One region of the Streptomyces showdoensis genome, then DNA from elsewhere that is predicted to be linked to it. Evidence: riboswitches for the same ligand, from Rfam matches in the RefSeq annotation. Region 1 holds a riboswitch; each other region holds the start of a gene.
What was found. Region 1 has a riboswitch for cobalamin ahead of ABD981_RS30635 (cobalamin biosynthesis protein). Riboswitches for the same ligand answer to the same signal wherever they lie in the genome.
Positions count from the first base shown of each region.

Region 1 (4,331 bases):
GACGGGGACCTGGCGGCGCTGGAGGAAGGGGACGAGGTTGAGGGCGTGCTCGCGGGTGGCGCCGAGGCCGTGCAGGGCGATCACCCAGGTGGAGTGGGCGCCGGGGACGAGCCAGGCGGGGAGGGTGCCGAGTTCGCCGGGGATCTCGACGTCCTCGTGGGCCAGGCCGAGGGCGGTCTCGGGGGTGCCGCAGTGCAGCTGGGGGGTGAAGCGGACGCGGGCGCCGGTGGAGAGGGTGCCGAGCTCGACCCGTTCGAGCCGGCGCACCACGGTGTCGGCGGTGTGCGGGACCCGGTCGAGGACGGGGCCGACGACCGCGTGCAGTCCGGCGGCCTCGATCCCGTACGTGCCGGGGCGCAGGGAGGCCAGGCTGCGGGTGAGGGTGATCCGGCCGGGGCCCGTGGCGTGCACGGTCAGCTTGGGATCTCCGGGGAGGGGACGTCCGGACGGCACCCCGAGGGCGGCGTCGCTGGCGTACCGGCCGGCCGCCACCGCGGCCGCGCCGACACCGATCACTGTGGTGACGGCCGCTGCCGTCGCTGTAGCCGGGCGCACGCTCCCAGTGTCGGCAGAGTGCGCGGAGGCTGCCACCGGGCGACACGCCGGACGCGGGGCACGGGCCCCCGGACGAGTGACATGGGTCTCCCCGGAGGGGTCGCCCGTACGACTGACGGGGTCCGCGCGGGGTCCACGGGACGGAACGGGTGGAGAGCGGCGGAAGGGGTGGGAGTCGCATCCGTCCCGGTACGCCAGGGCTTACCCCGGGTCGCACCACGACCGCATGGTGGACAGCGCGGCCGTCCGGGGCGGAAGCGGAATCCCGGGACCCCGGTTGGGGACACCACACAGCCGGACCCAGTTCATCTTCCGTTCACCCAGGTTGCGTACGTTCGACCAGCCACTGACGTCAAACGATTGCCTGGGTAAATGGAACACATCACGCTGCTGCTCGCGATTGTGGTCGTGACAGCTCTCGTGTTCGATTTCACGAACGGTTTCCACGACACCGCCAACGCGATGGCGACGACCATCTCGACCGGTGCTCTCAAGCCCAAGACGGCGGTGGCCATGTCCGCCGTGCTGAACCTCGTCGGCGCGTTCCTGTCCGTGGAGGTCGCCAAGACGATCTCCGGCGGGATCATCAACGAAGAGGGCATTCGCACAGAAGTGATCTTCGCGGCGCTCGTCGGCGCCATCCTGTGGAACCTGCTGACCTGGCTGCTCGGTCTGCCGTCCAGCTCCTCCCACGCCCTCTTCGGCGGCCTCATCGGCGCCGCCGTGATGTCGGCCGGCTGGGACGCGGTCAACGGCCCGACCATCGTCACCAAGGTCCTCATCCCGGCCGTCGCCGCCCCGATCGTGGCCGGTCTGGCCGCGATGGTCGCGACCCGCCTGACCTACCGCCTCGGCGCCAAGTCGAACACCGGGACCAAGGCCACCGCCAAGGGCTACCGGGCCGGCCAGATCGCCTCCGCCGGTCTCGTCTCCCTCGCGCACGGCACCAACGACGCGCAGAAGACGATGGGCATCATCACCCTCGCCCTGGTCACCAGCGGCGTCCTCGCCCCCGGCTCGAACCCGCCCATGTGGGTCATCGTCTCCGCCGGTGTCGCGATCGCGCTCGGCACCTACCTCGGTGGCTGGCGCATCATCCGCACCATGGGCAAGGGCCTCACCGACCTCCAGCCGCAGCAGGGCTTCGCCGCCCAGACCAGCGCCGCCACGGTCATCCTGGCCTCGTCCCACCTGGGCTTCTCCCTCTCCACCACCCAGTCCTGCTCCGGTGCCGTGATGGGCGCCGGCCTCGGCCGCAAGGGCGGTGTCGTCCGCTGGTCGACCGCCACCCGGATGTTCGTCGCCTGGGGCCTGACCCTGCCCGCCGCGGGCCTGGTCGGTGCCGCCGCCGAGTTCCTCACCAAGCAGGGCACCTGGGGCATCGCCGCCGTCGCGGTCCTGCTGGTCGCCGGCTCCGCCGTGATCTGGTCGCTGTCCCGCCGCAAGCCGGTGGACCACAACAACGTCACGGCCGACGACCTGGACGCCCCGGCCGCTCCCGCCGAGCCCGCGGGCGTCGTGACCACCGCCATCGCGGCCGTGACCCCGCCGCCGCCGGCCGGTTCCGTCGCCGCCGTCGCGGACGAGGACCTGAAGACCACCATCCCCACCCCGGGCCCCACGGACCCGGCCGCTCCCCCGGCCCCCGCCGCCGCGGTCTAAGGAACTGGAACCAAGCATGAAGATCGACTGGGCAGCCCTGGGCTCCGTCTTCGGAGTCAGCCTCGTGGCGACCGTCGCCCTGGTGGGCCTCTTCACCCTCGGTGTCATGGGCCTCTCCAAGCAGGAGGAGGCCGCCGAGAACGGCGGCACCGCCACCCTGGCCCGCACCGGCGCCTACGCCTGCTTCGCCCTCTGCGCGGCGGCCGTGGCGTACGGCATCTACCTGATCGTCGTCTGAGCCTCCGGGCCCGACGACGCGTACGACGGACGGGCGGTCCGCACCCGAGGGTGCGGACCGCCCGTCCGTCGTGTTTGTGGCGCTCCGCACAGTGACCCGGCGCAGGTCAAGGGTGAGTTGACGGCTGTTCGCGCAGCGTGGTGGACTGCCGGGGCCATTACGGCGGCAATGGAGAGGAAGTCCGGTGCGAATCCGGCGCGGTCCCGCCACTGTGACCGGCCCCCCCCGGGGCCGGGAGTCAGGAACTCTCGCCGCCGGTCACGTCGATCCAGGGCGCGGACCCTGAGTGAGGACAGAGCGCCATGCCCGGCCGCGCCCTCAGCCTTCCCGGTGCCCCCGGCATCCCGGGTGCCACCACCGCCTTCGCGTACGGGGCGGCCGCCGGCCTCGCCGTCGACCTGATCGCCGGCGACCCCCGCCGCGGCCACCCCGTCGCCGCCTTCGGCCGGGCGGCCGGCGCGGTGGAGGAACGCCTGCTGCGCGACCACCGCGGCTGGGGCGCCCTGCACACCGCCGTCTGCGCCGGATCCACCGTGGCGCTCGGCGCGCTGGCCGCCCGCACGGTACGGGGCAGCCGCACGGCCACCGTCGCCCTGACCGCCGCCTCCGTGTGGGCCGTCGTCGGCGGCACCACCCTGGGCCGCGAGGCCCGCGCGATCGGCGGGGCGCTCGCGGCCGGGGACCTGGAGGTCGCCCGGGAGCGCCTGCCGCACCTGTGCGGACGCGACCCGCACTCCCTGGACGGCCCCGCGATGGCCCGCGCGGTCGTCGAGTCGGTCGCCGAGAACACCTCCGACGCCGTGGTGGGCGCCCTGTTCTGGGGCGCCGTCGCGGGCGTGCCGGGCCTGCTCGGCTTCCGCGCCGTGAACACCCTGGACGCGATGGTCGGCCACAAGTCGCCGAAGTACCGCCGCTTCGGCTGGGCCTCGGCCCGGCTCGACGACCTGGCCGGCTGGCCGGGCGCCCGGCTCACCGCCGCGCTCGCCACCGTCGCCGGCGGGAACCCGCGCGGGGCGGTGCGCGCCTGGCGCGCGGACGCGTCGAAGCACCCCAGCCCCAACGCCGGACCGGTGGAGGCCTCCTTCGCGGGAGCGCTGGGGGTCCGGCTCGGCGGCACCCTGGCCTACGGCGGCCGGGTCGAACACCGGCCCGTCCTCAACGCGGAGGGGCGGCCCGTCGAGGTCGCGGACATCGACCGGGCGGTGCGCCTGTCCCGCCGGGTGACCGGACTGACCCTGGCCGCCTGCGTGGGCGGCCGGCTGATCGCGAGCGCGCTGAAGCGGAGGAACGCATGAGGGGTGGGGGGCTGCTGGTCGCCGGGACCACGTCCGACGCGGGCAAGAGCGTCGTCACGGCCGGCATCTGCCGCTGGCTGGTCCGGCAGGGGATCAAGGTCGCGCCGTTCAAGGGGCAGAACATGTCCCTCAACTCCTTCGTGACCCGGGAGGGCGCCGAGATCGGCCGCGCCCAGGCCATGCAGGCGCAGGCCGCCCGCGTCGAGCCCACGGCGCTGATGAACCCGGTCCTCCTGAAGCCCGGCAGCGACCGCTCCAGCCAGGTCGTGCTCATGGGCAAGCCGGTCGGCGAGATGAGCGCCCGCGGCTACCACGGGGGACGGCAGCGGACGCTGTTCGAGCCGGTGATGGCGTGCCTGGAGGAGCTGCGGGGCACGTACGACGCCGTGATCTGCGAGGGGGCGGGCAGTCCGGCCGAGATCAACCTGCGGCGCACCGACATCGTGAACATGGGCATCGCGCGCGCCGCGCGGCTGCCCGTCGTGGTGGTCGGCGACATCGACCGGGGCGGGGTGTTCGCCCAGTTCTTCGGCACCACCGCGCTCCTCGCGCCCGAGGACCAGGAGCTCGTCGCCGGGTAC
Region 1 covers NZ_BAAAXG010000026.1:3,851,941-3,856,271, reverse strand. The annotation lists gene ABD981_RS30650 (alpha/beta hydrolase) at 1-555, opposite strand, end outside; gene ABD981_RS30645 (inorganic phosphate transporter) at 928-2,217, shown strand; gene ABD981_RS30640 (hypothetical protein) at 2,234-2,455, shown strand; adenosylcobalamin (AdoCbl) riboswitch at 2,627-2,705, shown strand; gene ABD981_RS30635 (cobalamin biosynthesis protein) at 2,758-3,750, shown strand; gene ABD981_RS30630 (cobyric acid synthase) at 3,747-4,331, shown strand, end outside.

Region 2 (4,331 bases), 2.0 Mb from region 1:
GCGTCCGGGCCGCAGGCGGCGGACAGGCCGGCGTTCTTGCCGGGCAGCCACTCCAGGTTGCCGTGCTTGCCCAGGTGCACCATCGCGTCGGCGCCGAAGCCGCCGTCCTCGGCGCGGGCGGCGATCCAGCGGTAGGCCGCCAGGTAGTGGTGCGAGGGCGGCAGGTCCGGGTCGTGGTAGATCGCGATCGGGTTCTCGCCGAAGCCGCGCGGCGGCTGGATGAGGACCAGCAGGTTCCCGCGGCGCAGCGCCGCGAGCACGATGTCGCCCTCCGGGTTGCGGGAGCGGTCCAGGAACATCTCGCCCGGGGCCGGGCCCCAGTGCTCCTCCACCTGCTCGCGCAGCTCCGCCGGGAGCTCGGCGTACCAGCGCTTGTAGTCGGCGGCCGGGATGCGGACCGGGTTGCGGGCCAGCTGCTCCTCGGTGAGCCAGTCCTGGTCGTGGCCGCCGGCCTCGATCAGGGCGTAGATCAGCTCGTCGCCGTCGCCGGAGACCAGGCCGGGGATCTCCTCGGCCGGGCCGAAGTCGTAGCCCTCCGCGCGGAGCCGGCGCAGCAGGGCCACGGCGGAGGCGGGGGTGTCGAGGCCGACCGCGTTGCCGATGCGGGAGTGCTTCGTCGGGTACGCGGAGAGGACCAGCGCCAGCTTCTTCTCGCCGTTCGGGATGTGCCGCAGCCGGGCGTGCCGGACGGCGATCCCGGCGACGCGGGCGGCGCGCTCGGCGTCCGCCACGTACGCGGGCAGGCCGTCCTCGTCGATCTCCTTGAAGGAGAACGGGACGGTGATGAGCCGGCCGTCGAACTCCGGTACGGCGACCTGGCTGGCCGCGTCCAGCGGCGACAGGCCCTCGTCGTTCTCCTCCCACGCGGCGCGCGAGCCGGTCAGGCACAGCGCCTGCAGGATCGGCACGTCGAGCGCGGCGAGCGCGCCCGCGTCCCAGGCCTCCTCGTCGCCGCCGGCCTGCGCCTCGGCCGGCTTGGTGCCGCCGGCCGCGAGCACGGTGGTGACGATCGCGTCGGCGCCGCGCAGCTCGTCGAGGAGCTCCGGTTCGGGGGCCCGCAGCGAGGCCACGTACAGGGCCTTCGCGCGGGCGCCCTTCGCCTCGATCGCGTCGCACAGGGCGCCGACGAAGGCGGTGTTCCCGCTCATGTGGTGGGCGCGGTAGTAGAGCACGGCGACGGTCGGGCCGTCGGTGACGGAGGCGGTGCGCTCCAGCGGGCCCCAGGTCGGGGCGGCGGCGGGCGGCTCGAAGCCGTGGCCGGTCAGCAGCACCGTGTCGGAGAGGAAGCGGGCCAGCTGGCCGAGGTTGCCCGGGCCGCCGTGCGCCAGGTAGGCGTGGGCCTCGGTGGCCACGCCGACCGGGACGGTGGAGGCCTCCATCAGCTGGGCGTCGGGGGCCTGTTCGCCGCTGAGCACCACCACGGGCTTCCCGGCGGCCAGGACCGTGTCCAGGCCCTCCTCCCAGGAGCGCAGGCCGCCGAGGAGGCGGACGACGACGAGTTCGGCGCCGTCGAGCAGCTCGGGCAGGTCGGCCAGCGGCAGCCGGGCGGGGTTGGCGTACCGGTACTCCACCGGGCCTTCGGCGGCGGCGTTCGCCGCGCGGGCGCTGAGCAGGTCGGTGTCGGAGTGCGACAGCAGCAGGAGCATGGCGAGCTCAGGCCCTTCCTCGGGGTTGTCCGCGCCCCGGGTGGTCGTATGGACGGCGGGAGTTCCTGACTCACCGGCCCGGGACGCGCCCGGACCGGCTCACAGTGGCGGGACCGCGCCGGATTCTCACCGGGCTTCCTCCCCGGGGTCCTGGGACCCCATGCCGCTTGCATCCTAGATCGTTCGCCGTCCCGTCGGGGGGTGGACCGGGGTCGGGCGGATCACACCCCGTGGGGCGGGGTGCGGGGCGGGTGCGGGGAGAGCTTCGCGACGGGGCCGCCGAGTGCCGCGCCGCGCGTTGCGCGGTGCGCTCCGCGGCGGGCTTCGCGCCAGGTGGGGGCGGACCCGGCCGTGGGTATGCTCGCCGCCATGTCGGCCACCCCACGCACCTCGCCCGAACCGGGCGAACCTCTCATACGGGACCGCGGCGACGCCTGTCCGGGTGCGCTGCGACTGCACGCGGCGGATGACGGGCGGCTCGCCCGACTCCGGCTGCCCGGAGGTCTGCTGACGGAGCCTCAGGTCCTCGCGCTGGCCACGGCGGCCGAGGCCCTCGGGGACGGCAGCGTCAGCATCACCTCGCGCGGCAACGCCGAGCTGCGCGGGCTCGGCGAGGACTGCGGCGCCGAGCTGGCCGCGCTCCTCGACCGGGCCGGGCTGCTGCCCTCGCCCACCCACGAACGGATCCGCAACATCGTCGCCTCGCCGGCCGCGGGCCTGGACGGACTCGGCGGCGCGGACGTGCAGTTGTGGGCACGGGAGCTGGACGCCCTGCTGTGCGCGCGGGAGTGGACGGCGGCGCTTTCCGGACGCTTCCTGTTCGTCCTCGACGACGGGCGGGGGGACGTCGCGGGCCTCGGCGGGGATGTGACCTTGCTCGCAGCGGCACCGGCCGCGGCCACGGCCCCGCACGCCCTGCTGCTCCTGGGCGGCCAGGCCTTCCGGGTCGCCGCCGACGAGGCCCCGCGCGCCGCGCTCGCCGCCGCCGACGCCTTCCTGCGGGCCGCCGCGGCCGCCGGGAACGGGGCCTGGCGGGTGCGGGAGCTGCCCGAGGGGTGCGTGCCCGACCTGGCGCAGGCCCTGGCGCGCGCCGGGCTCGCCGCGGAGCCCGTCCCCGGCCCCGTACCGCCGCTGCCCCGGGGCACCCCGCCGCTCCCCGGGCCGCTCGGGCCGGACGCCCTGTACGTCCTCGCGCCGCTCGGCCGGCTGACCGCCGCCCAGCTGCGGGCGCTGCTCCCGGCCCGCGAGGTGCGGTTCACGCCCTGGCGCGGTGCGGTCGTCGCCGCACCGCCCGGCCGGCCCGCCGAGCCGACGGGTCCGACCGGACCGACCGGACCGACCGGACTGACCGGACCGACCGGACTGACCGGACCGACCGGACCGGCCGAGCCGACTCGTCTGGCCGGGCTGGCCGCGGCCGGCCTGATCACCCGGCCCGACGCCCCCGGCACCGGCGTCGGCGCCTGCACCGGGCGGCCCGGCTGCGCCAAGTCCCTCGCCGACGTGCGGCGGGACGCGGCCCTCGCGCCGCCGGGGCGGCTGCCCGTGCACTACTCCGGGTGCGCCCGCCGCTGCGGACACCCGCACGGCGCCTGGGTGGACGTCCTCGCCACCGGGGACGGCGCCTACCTGGTGGACGGCGTCCCCACCCCCCGTACCTCCCTGTCCGAAGCCGTCGCGGCGGCCCGCGGCCCGGCGACACCCACGAGATGAGCGAGAACAACAGGATGTTCGAGTACGAGAAGGACGGGGCGGAGATCTACCGCCGCTCCTTTGCCACGATCCGCGCCGAGGCGGATCTCGCGGGCCTGCCCGCCGACGTCGCCACGGTCGCGGTGCGGATGATCCACGCCTGCGGCATGACCGACCTCGTGCGGGACATCGCCCACTCCCCCGGCGTCGTGGCCTCGGCCCGTGCCGCCCTGCGCGCGGGCGCGCCGATCCTGTGCGACGCCCAGATGGTCGCCAGCGGGGTCACCCGCAAGCGGCTGCCCGCCGACAACGACGTGCTCTGCACTCTCTCCGACCCGGCGGTGCCCGGGCTCGCCGCGGAACTGGGCACCACCCGCTCGGCCGCCGCGATGGAGCTGTGGCGGGACCGCCTGGAGGGCTCGGTCGTCGCCATCGGCAACGCGCCGACGGCGCTCTTCCACCTCCTGGAGATGATCGCGAAGGGCGCGGGGAAGCCCGCCGCCGTGCTCGGCATCCCGGTCGGCTTCATCGGCGCCGCCGAGTCCAAGGACGCGCTGGCCGCCAACGACCTGGGCCTGGAGTACCTGGTCGTCCGGGGCCGGCGGGGCGGCAGCGCCATGACCGCGGCGGCGCTCAACGCCCTCGCGCACGAAGCGGAGATCCAGAAGTGACCTCAGTGACCGGAGAAGCGACCGGAAACGCGACCGGAAAGCTGTACGGGGTCGGCCTCGGCCCCGGCGACCCGAACCTGATGACGGTCGCCGCGGTGAAGGCCATCGCCGGCGCCGACGTCGTCGCGTACCACTCGGCCCGGCACGGGCGGTCCATCGCCCGCTCGATCGCCGCCGAGCACCTGCGCGAGGACCACATCGAGGAGCGGCTGATGTACCCGCTCACGGTGGAGACCACCGACCACCCCGGCGGCTACCGGGGCGCGCTCGACGACTTCTACGAGGAGGCCGCGGCCCGGCTCGCCGCCCACCTCGACGCGGG
Region 2 covers NZ_BAAAXG010000026.1:1,803,935-1,808,265, reverse strand. The annotation lists gene cobN (cobaltochelatase subunit CobN) at 1-1,646, opposite strand, end outside; cobalamin riboswitch at 1,687-1,826, opposite strand; gene ABD981_RS21180 (cobalamin biosynthesis protein CobG) at 2,016-3,359, shown strand; gene ABD981_RS21175 (precorrin-8X methylmutase) at 3,356-4,009, shown strand; gene ABD981_RS21170 (precorrin-2 C(20)-methyltransferase) at 4,006-4,331, shown strand, end outside.
Region 2: linked by a shared signal. The riboswitch ahead of cobN (cobaltochelatase subunit CobN) and the one ahead of ABD981_RS30635 (cobalamin biosynthesis protein) in region 1 are both predicted to bind cobalamin.

Region 3 (4,331 bases), on a different contig from region 1:
TGACCCCATTCCTCCGAGCCCGTAAGGCAGGACGGCGGCAGGCGCCGGAAGGTTGCACAGCTGCGCAACGTGCAGGATGGGGGTGGGGGATCGCGGGGCGTCGGTCCCGGCGGGGCGCCCGCCCGCGCCGCTAGGGGCTGGCCGGGTCGTACCCGTACCGCAGCACTCCGTCCCCGGTGCTCCCGTCGAGCCGGTAGACGTGGAGCGCCTCGACGCGGGTCCCGGCGGAGTCCCCCTCGACCGTGCAGGGATAGGTCACCTGCAGTACGGGCGGCCGGTCGGACACCGTCAGGCGCACGCCGTCCGCGGGACCGCCCAGGAGCACCGCGCTCTGGCGAGCCGTCATGTCACTCGTCCCCATGGAGGCAACCTTAAGTGTTGCGCAACTCCTGAAACGTCGTGAGCTCCGTCACGCGCGGAGCGTCCAGGGGGTCGGCGCGACCCCGCACCCGCCAGTTGTACAGTTGCGCAACAAGGCAAACGACCCCGTCTCCGAGGGAGAGTGACCCCGTGCTGCGCAACGCACTGGAACCCTGGCACCTGCTGCTCGTGGCGATCGCGTTCATCGTCCTGTTCGGATCCAAGCGGCTGCCGGACACCGCGCGTTCCCTGGGCAAGTCGCTGCGCATCCTCAAGAGCGAGACGCGGGCGATGCGCGCCGACGGCCAGGCGGGCGACAGCGCCCCGCCCGCGCCCGGGGCATGACCCGGGGGAGCGCCGCTCGTTGACGGGCGCGGCGGCCGCGAGCGCCGCGCCGGCCGGCCCGTCCGCCCGTCCGCGCCGGAATGCGAGGTAGGTCACGCACCCCGCCGTGCATCCATGGGAACGGCTCGTGCATCTTGTGTGCGCGAGGTCCGTGTGGGCCTCGTGCGACAACGACTCCTACCGAGGGCAGAACATTTTGATATCGACCACTTTGGGCGTGCGTCGTGCCGTGACCGTCGCGGTCACGACCTCCGCCGTGCTGGCCGGCGGCCTCTTCGCCGGCCAGGCGCACGCCGCGACGCCGCCCGTTCCGTCCATCACCGCCGCGGGCGGCTTCGTGATGAACAACGGGACGGGCGCCGCGCTGTACGGGAAGGCCGCGGACACCCGCCGGTCGACCGGCTCCACCACGAAGATCATGACCGCGAAGGTGGTGCTGGCCCAGCGCGGCCTCAACCTCGACGCGAAGGTCACGATCGACAAGGCGTACAGCGACTACATCGTCTCGAAGAACGCCTCCTCCGCCCGGCTCATCGTCGGCGACAAGGTGACGGTTCGTCAGCTCCTCTACGGTCTGATGCTGCCGTCGGGCTGTGACGCCGCCTACGCGCTGGCCGACAAGTTCGGCACCGGCACCACGCGGGCGGCCCGCGTGAAGTCGTTCATCGGCAAGATGAACGACGAGGCCCGCAAGCTGGGTCTGCGCAACACCCACTTCGACTCCTTCGACGGGATCAGCAACGGGTCGAACTACTCGACCCCGCGTGACCTGACGAAGATCGCGAGCAGTGCGATGACGAACTCCACGTTCCGCACCATCGTGAAGACGAAGGCCACGACCCAGAAGGTGACCACCAAGAGCGGTGGCTACCGGAACATGTCGTGGACCAACACGAACAAGCTCCTGAGCACGTACAGCGGCGCGATCGGCGTGAAGACCGGTTCGGGCCCGCAGGCCAAGTACTGCCTCGTCTTCGCGGCCACCCGCGGCAGCAAGACGGTCATCGGCGCGGTGCTCGGTTCGCCGAACGAGACGAACCGCGCGGCCGACGTGAAGAAGCTGCTGGACTACGGCTTCGCGAAGTAGCGGGTGGGGCGCCGTCCGGGAGGTCTCCGGGCGGCGCCCCGTGCGTGGGGCCGCAGGACGTGCGCCCCCGCCCGACGGGCCCCGGCCCCCCGCCCGCCGTAAGCTGAGAGGGGGAGTCCGGGGACAGCGGGTGTCCGCTGGTTCACGGCGCCGAGCGTGGGGGAGCGCGCGCCGCACGGCGGCACACCTGGAAGTTCCGTACCCCAAGGACGGAGTGAACCATGCGTGCGCTCAAGTGGCGTCGTGCGGCGGTGGCACTGTCGTCCGGCGTCGTGCTCGCGAGCGGCCTCCTGGTGGCGCCGGTCGCCGCCGCCGCGCCGGACACGGTCCCCGCGGCGAAGGGCTGCTACACCCGCGACGGCGAGCCGCCCCAGAAGAGCGGGACCGACATCGGCGGCACGCCGCCGCGGTACGAGTACAGCAACAGCCCGTACATCGGCGGGCGCTACGACTCGTGCAACAACCAGATCAAGCTCTACTACGGCGGATACACCACCAATCTGACGCACTACAACGTCCGCTGGCAGTACGACAACACCGACTGGAGGATCAGCAAGCAGAGCCCCGGTGAGCGGCGGGTGTGGACCCTGGACGCACCGGGCAACGACTACAACTTCATGGTCCAGGCGTGCAACGGCAACTCGTGCACCCGCTGGTCGCCGCAGCTGTACGTAAACGCACGCTGAAGCCTCGTGGGCCGTGCGTCGCCGTGGTGACGGACCGTGTGATGACGTCCCATGTGGTGACACTCCGTGTGGAGTGAGCCCCTCTGGTGACGGACCGTGTAGCGACAGCCCCTGTGGTGACAGACCGTGTGGTGACAGACCGTGTGATGCCGCCCCATGGGGTGACTCCGCGTACGACGTGCCGCGACGACCGGGGTGACGGCGCCGGTTCCGGCCGTTCAGGACAGGCCGGGCAGTGACACCTCCAGCGCCGGCACCTCGCGCGGTGTGCCGTCGGCGTCGATGGCGACGAACGTCAGGAAGGCGGTGGCCACCTCTGTGGTCGGGCCGGCGCTGTTCCACCGCTCGGCGGTCACGCGGACCCCGACGGTCATGGAGGTCCGCCCGGCGCGTTCGAGTGCTGCCTCGACGCTGAGCAGGTCCCCGGCGCGGACGGGGGCGAGGAAGGACATCCGGTCGACGGCGACGGTGACGGCCGGCCCGTCGGCGTGTCGCCCGGCGGCCGCCGCGGCGGCGTCGTCGATGAGCTTCATCATCACGCCGCCGTGGATGGTCCCGTACAGATTGGTGTCGTGCTCGCTCATGATGTGGGCGAGGACGACCCGGGAGTCGTCCGGGGTCTTGACCGGGCGTGCGGTGGCGGTGGGGGCGGGGCTGGGGGTGGAGGCGGTGGGATCGGCCACGTCAACTCTCCTTCGCGAGTCGCGGCAGGGCTGTTCCGCACGGCGGGGATGACCGCGTGCGGGCAGTGGCAGGTCTTCGGACTCGCGAGCACGTCCCGTCGGACGAGACACCTACTGGCCGTCGCTTCCCGGACCCGGGGGTCCAGTGCTGTGTGACGGCGGTCGTTCCCGCTCACCGCTGCGGGGCAGTCCCGGATTCCCACCGGGTTCCCTCTTGCGACGCATCCCGCCTGGCGGACGGGGCGAACCAGCTGCGACGCCCACCCTACGGCAGTGCACCCGCCCTCCTTATTGCACATATATTGCAGGTGCAGCCTGCAAGCAAGAAGGAGTGGGGCAGTGGCCGGACCAGTGGTGCTCGGGATCGAGTCGTCGTGCGACGAGACCGGCGCGGGGATCGTGAGGGACGGGAGACTCCTCGCGCACGTGGTGGCGTCGAGCATGGACGAGCACGCCCGCTTCGGCGGCGTCGTCCCCGAGATCGCCGCCCGCGCGCACCTCCAGTCCTTCCAGCCGGTGGTGCGCGAGGCCCTCGACCGGGCGGGGCTGCGCCTGAACGCGATCGACGCGGTCGCCGTCACCACCGGACCGGGCCTCTCCGGCGCCCTCCAGGTCGGTCTCGCGGGGGCGAAGTCCCTGGCGTACGCGGCCGGGATCCCGCTCTACGGCGTCCACCACCTGGCCGGTCACGTCGCCGCCGACACCCTGGAGCACGGCCCGCTGCCCACCCCTTGCGTGGTCCTGATCGTCTCCGGCGGCCACACCTCCCTCCTGCTGGTGCGGGACCTGGTGCGCGAGCCGATCCTGCACCTGGGCGACACCCTCGACGACGCGGCGGGGGAGTGCTTCGACAAGGTCGCCAGGATCCTCGGGCTGCCCTACCCCGGCGGGCCGGCCGTCGACCGGGCCGCCCGCGACGGCGATCCGGGCGCCGTGCGCTTCCCCCGGCCGCTGACCCGCCCCGGGGACGACCCGTACGCCTTCTCCTTCTCCGGCCTCAAGACGGCCGCCGCCCGCTGGGTCGAGAAGCACCGGCTCCAGGGCCTGGACGTCCCGGTCGCGGACGGGGCCGCCGCGCTGCAGGAGGCCGTCGCCGACGTGCTGACCCGCAAGGCGCTCGCCGCCTGCGCGGCCCACGACGTGCGGACCCTGATCGTGGTCGGCGGCGTC
Region 3 covers NZ_BAAAXG010000013.1:173,877-178,207, reverse strand. The annotation lists gene ABD981_RS09790 (hypothetical protein) at 131-346, opposite strand; gene tatA (Sec-independent protein translocase subunit TatA) at 511-705, shown strand; gene ABD981_RS09780 (D-alanyl-D-alanine carboxypeptidase family protein) at 923-1,792, shown strand; gene ABD981_RS09775 (hypothetical protein) at 2,014-2,478, shown strand; gene ABD981_RS09770 (acyl-CoA thioesterase) at 2,697-3,161, opposite strand; cobalamin riboswitch at 3,228-3,411, opposite strand; gene tsaD (tRNA (adenosine(37)-N6)-threonylcarbamoyltransferase complex transferase subunit TsaD) at 3,513-4,331, shown strand, end outside.
Region 3: linked by a shared signal. The riboswitch ahead of ABD981_RS09770 (acyl-CoA thioesterase) and the one ahead of ABD981_RS30635 (cobalamin biosynthesis protein) in region 1 are both predicted to bind cobalamin.

Region 4 (4,331 bases), 3.5 Mb from region 1:
GCGGTCTGTTCACCCGCTGGTTCCACCGCTGGGCGCTGCTCGCCGGCTGGGCCGTCGGCATGATCTACGGCACCGCCGCCGCGTACGGCGTGGCCAGCCCCACCCAGAAGCACTTCGGCGGCTCGTCGGCCGAGATCCCCGGCATCGGCGAGATCGGCTACATCGGCCTCACCGCCTTCGTGCTCAACCTGCTCGTCACCGTGGTCCTCACCTTCGTCCTGAAGGCGCTCAAGGCGCCCGACGGCGTCGACGAGACCTCGCCCGCGGACTACACGGCGGACGCCGGCGACGCGGGTGTCGTGACCGAGCTCCCGAAGGTCGGTGCCGCCGGCCACTGAGCCCCGCCACCGCCCGCTCCGCCCGCCCCGGCATATCCGGAGGCGGGCGGAGCCGTGCCGGGGGCAGACTGCCGGGCATGGACTTCACGATCAGGGCGGTACGGCCCGAGGAGTACGAGGCGCTCGGCGAGATCACCGCGCGGGCCTACCTGGACGACGGGTTCCTCCGCTTCGGCGAGGACGACGCCTATCTGCACCTGCTGCGGGACGTGGCCCGGCGGGACGCCGAAGCCGAGGTGCTCGTGGCGGTCGACACGACGGATCCGGCCGGCCCGGTCCTCGGCGGGGTGACCTTCACCGCCGGCGGCGAGGAGTGGGCCGACATCGCCCGTCCGGGTGAGGCCGAGTTCCGGATGCTGGCCGTCGCCCACGCCGCCCGCGGCCGGGGCGTCGGAGAGGCCCTGGTGCGGGCCTGCGTGGACCGGGCACGGGCCGTCGAGGGGTGCACGCGGATGGTGCTGTCCACCCAGCGGACCATGACCGGCGCCCACCGCATCTACGAGCGGCTGGGCTTCGTCCGCTCGCCCGAACGGGACTGGAAGCCCGTCCAGGGCCTGGACTTCACCCTGCTCACCTACGTTCTGGAGCTCTGACCCCGGCTCCGACCGACACAACATGTGGGGGGTGCCGCAAGCGGCGCCCCCCACATGTATGCTCGTCCTCGCTGTCGCCGCAGGGGAATCCGGTGGAAATCCGGAACTGTCCCGCAACGGTGTGTTTTGCGCGCGTTCGCGCCCAGGGTGAGTCCGAAGACCTGCCGGCAGCGCGCCCGGTCCGTCCGTTCCGGGTGCCACAGACGTCCGGGCCTCGCGGAGTGGGCCGGTGGACGCGGCGCAGCCGTGCGTACGGCCGCCCGTTCCCGCCTCCCGTCCTGGCTCCGAGCCGAGCGAGGGAGAGCCCCCACGTGACCATCGCGCCCGCCGATCCGGCCGCAGCGATCGAGACCGACGGACCCGGCACCGTGCTGCTGCGGACCCTGACCGATCTCACCGCCGACCTCCCGGACACCGACCCCGGCAAGGTCGCCGCCGCCGCCCTGCGCGGCCGCAGCGCCGGCTCGGACGAGGCGGAGCTGCGCGAGCTGGCCACGGAGGCCGCCGCCGGACTCATCGCCGAGGACCCCGCGTACTCCCGGCTCGCCGCCCGGCTGCTCACCGTCACCATCGCCGACGAGGCGGCGGGACAGGGCGCGGTCTCCTTCTCCGCCTCCGTGGCCGTCGGCCACCGCGAGGGTCTGATCGCCGACCGCACGGCCGCCTTCGTCGCCGCGCACGCCGCGCGCCTCGACGCGCTGATCGACCCGGCCGGCGACGACCGCTTCGGCTACTTCGGCCTGCGCACCCTCTACTCCCGCTACCTGCTGCGCCACCCGATCACCCGCCAGGTCATCGAGACCCCGCAGCACTTCATGCTGCGCGTCGCGAGCGGCCTCGCGGAGGACGAGAGCGCCCGCGCCGTGGACGAGGTGGCGGCGCTGTACGGCCTGATGAGCCGGCTCGACTACCTGCCCTCCTCCCCCACGCTCTTCAACTCGGGCACCCGCCACCCGCAGATGTCCTCCTGCTACCTGCTGGACTCCCCGCAGGACGAGCTGGACTCCATCTACGACCGCTACCACCAGGTCGCGCGCCTCTCGAAGCACGCGGGCGGCATCGGCCTGTCGTACTCCCGCATCCGCGCCCGCGGTTCGCTGATCCGCGGCACCAACGGGCACTCGAACGGCATCGTGCCGTTCCTGAAGACGCTGGACGCCTCCGTCGCCGCGGTGAACCAGGGCGGCCGCCGCAAGGGCGCCGCCGCGGTCTACCTGGAGACCTGGCACGCGGACATCGAGGAGTTCCTGGAGCTCCGCGACAACACCGGCGAGGACGCCCGCCGCACCCACAACCTGAACCTGGCGCACTGGATCCCGGACGAGTTCATGCGCCGGGTCAACGCGGACGCCGCGTGGTCGCTGTTCTCCCCGGCCGACGTGCCCGAGCTGGTCGACCTGTACGGCGAGGAGTTCGACGCCGCGTACCGCAAGGCCGAGGCGGCGGGCCTGGCCAAGAAGACCATGCCGGCCCGTGACCTGTACGGCCGGATGATGCGGACCCTGGCGCAGACCGGCAACGGCTGGATGACCTTCAAGGACGCCTCCAACCGGACCGCCAACCAGACCGCCGAGCCCGGCTCCGTCGTGCACTCCTCGAACCTCTGCACCGAGATCATCGAGGTCACCGACGACGGCGAGACGGCCGTCTGCAACCTCGGTTCGGTCAACCTCGGCGCCTTCGTGACCGGTTCGGACATCGACTGGGAGCGTCTCGACGAGACCGTGCGCACCGCCGTCACGTTCCTCGACCGGGTCGTCGACATCAACTTCTACCCGACCGAGCAGGCGGGCCGCTCCAACGCCCGCTGGCGGCCGGTGGGCCTGGGCGCGATGGGCCTCCAGGACGTCTTCTTCAAGCTGAAGCTGCCCTTCGACTCGGCCGAGGCCCGCGCGCTGTCCACCCGGATCGCCGAGCGGATCATGCTGGCCGCGTACGAGGCCTCCGCCGACCTCGCCGAGCGCAGCGGCCCGCTGCCCGCCTGGGACAAGACCCGCACCGCGCGCGGCGTGCTGCACCCGGACCACTTCGACGTGGAGCTGAACTGGCCGGAGCGCTGGGCCGCGCTGCGCGAGCGGATCGCCGCCGTCGGCATGCGCAACAGCCTGCTGCTCGCCATCGCCCCGACCGCGACGATCGCCTCGATCGCCGGCGTCTACGAGTGCATCGAGCCGCAGGTCTCCAACCTGTTCAAGCGCGAGACGCTGTCCGGCGAGTTCCTCCAGGTCAACTCGTACCTGGTCGACGAGCTGAAGCGGCTCGGCGTGTGGGACGCGCAGACCCGCGAGGCGCTGCGCGACGCCAACGGCTCGGTGGCCGGCTTCAACTGGGTGCCCGACGAGGTGCGCGAGCTGTACCGCACGGCCTGGGAGATCCCGCAGCGCGGCCTGATCGACATGGCCGCGGCCCGCACCCCCTTCCTGGACCAGGCGCAGTCGCTGAACCTCTTCATGGAGACGCCCACCATCGGCAAGCTCTCGTCGATGTACGCGTACGCCTGGAAGCAGGGCCTGAAGACCACGTACTACCTGCGCTCGCGCCCGGCCACCCGGATCGCCCGCGCCGCCCAGGCCGCCGCCCCCATCCCCGTCCAGCAGGTCGCCGACCCCGACGCCGTCGCCTGCTCCCTTGAGAACCCCGAGTCCTGCGAGGCCTGCCAGTAATGAGCTCCACCGAACAGAAGAACCTCCTGGACCCGGGCTTCGAGCTCACGCTCCGCCCGATGCGCTACCCGGACTTCTACGAGCGCTACCGCGACGCGATCAAGAACACCTGGACCGTGGAGGAGGTCGACCTCCACTCGGACGTCGCCGACCTCGCCAAGCTCACCCCCGGTGAGCAGCACATGATCGGCCGTCTGGTCGCGTTCTTCGCGACCGGCGACTCGATCGTGGCCAACAACCTGGTCCTGACGCTCTACAAGCACATCAACTCCCCCGAGGCGCGGCTCTACCTCTCGCGCCAGCTCTTCGAGGAGGCCGTGCACGTCCAGTTCTATCTGACGCTGCTCGACACCTACCTCCCCGACCCGGACGACCGGGCGGCGGCCTTCGCGGCCGTCGAGAACATCCCCTCCATCCGCGAGAAGGCGCAGTTCTGCTTCAAGTGGATGGACTCGGTCGAGAAGATCGACCGCCTGGAGACGCAGGCCGACCGCCGGCGCTTCCTGCTCAACCTGATCTGCTTCGCCGCGTGCATCGAGGGCCTGTTCTTCTACGGCGCCTTCGCGTACGTGTACTGGTTCCGGTCCCGCGGTCTGCTGCACGGCCTGGCCACCGGCACCAACTGGGTGTTCCGCGACGAGACGATGCACATGAACTTCGCCTTCGAGGTCGTGGACACCGTCCGCAAGGAGGAGCCCGAGCTCTTCGACGACGCGCTCCAGGAGCAGGTCACCGCG
Region 4 covers NZ_BAAAXG010000026.1:303,773-308,103, forward strand. The annotation lists gene mctP (monocarboxylate uptake permease MctP) at 1-338, shown strand, start outside; gene ABD981_RS13910 (GNAT family N-acetyltransferase) at 416-931, shown strand; cobalamin riboswitch at 990-1,114, shown strand; gene ABD981_RS13915 (ribonucleoside-diphosphate reductase subunit alpha) at 1,243-3,594, shown strand; gene ABD981_RS13920 (ribonucleotide-diphosphate reductase subunit beta) at 3,594-4,331, shown strand, end outside.
Region 4: linked by a shared signal. The riboswitch ahead of ABD981_RS13915 (ribonucleoside-diphosphate reductase subunit alpha) and the one ahead of ABD981_RS30635 (cobalamin biosynthesis protein) in region 1 are both predicted to bind cobalamin.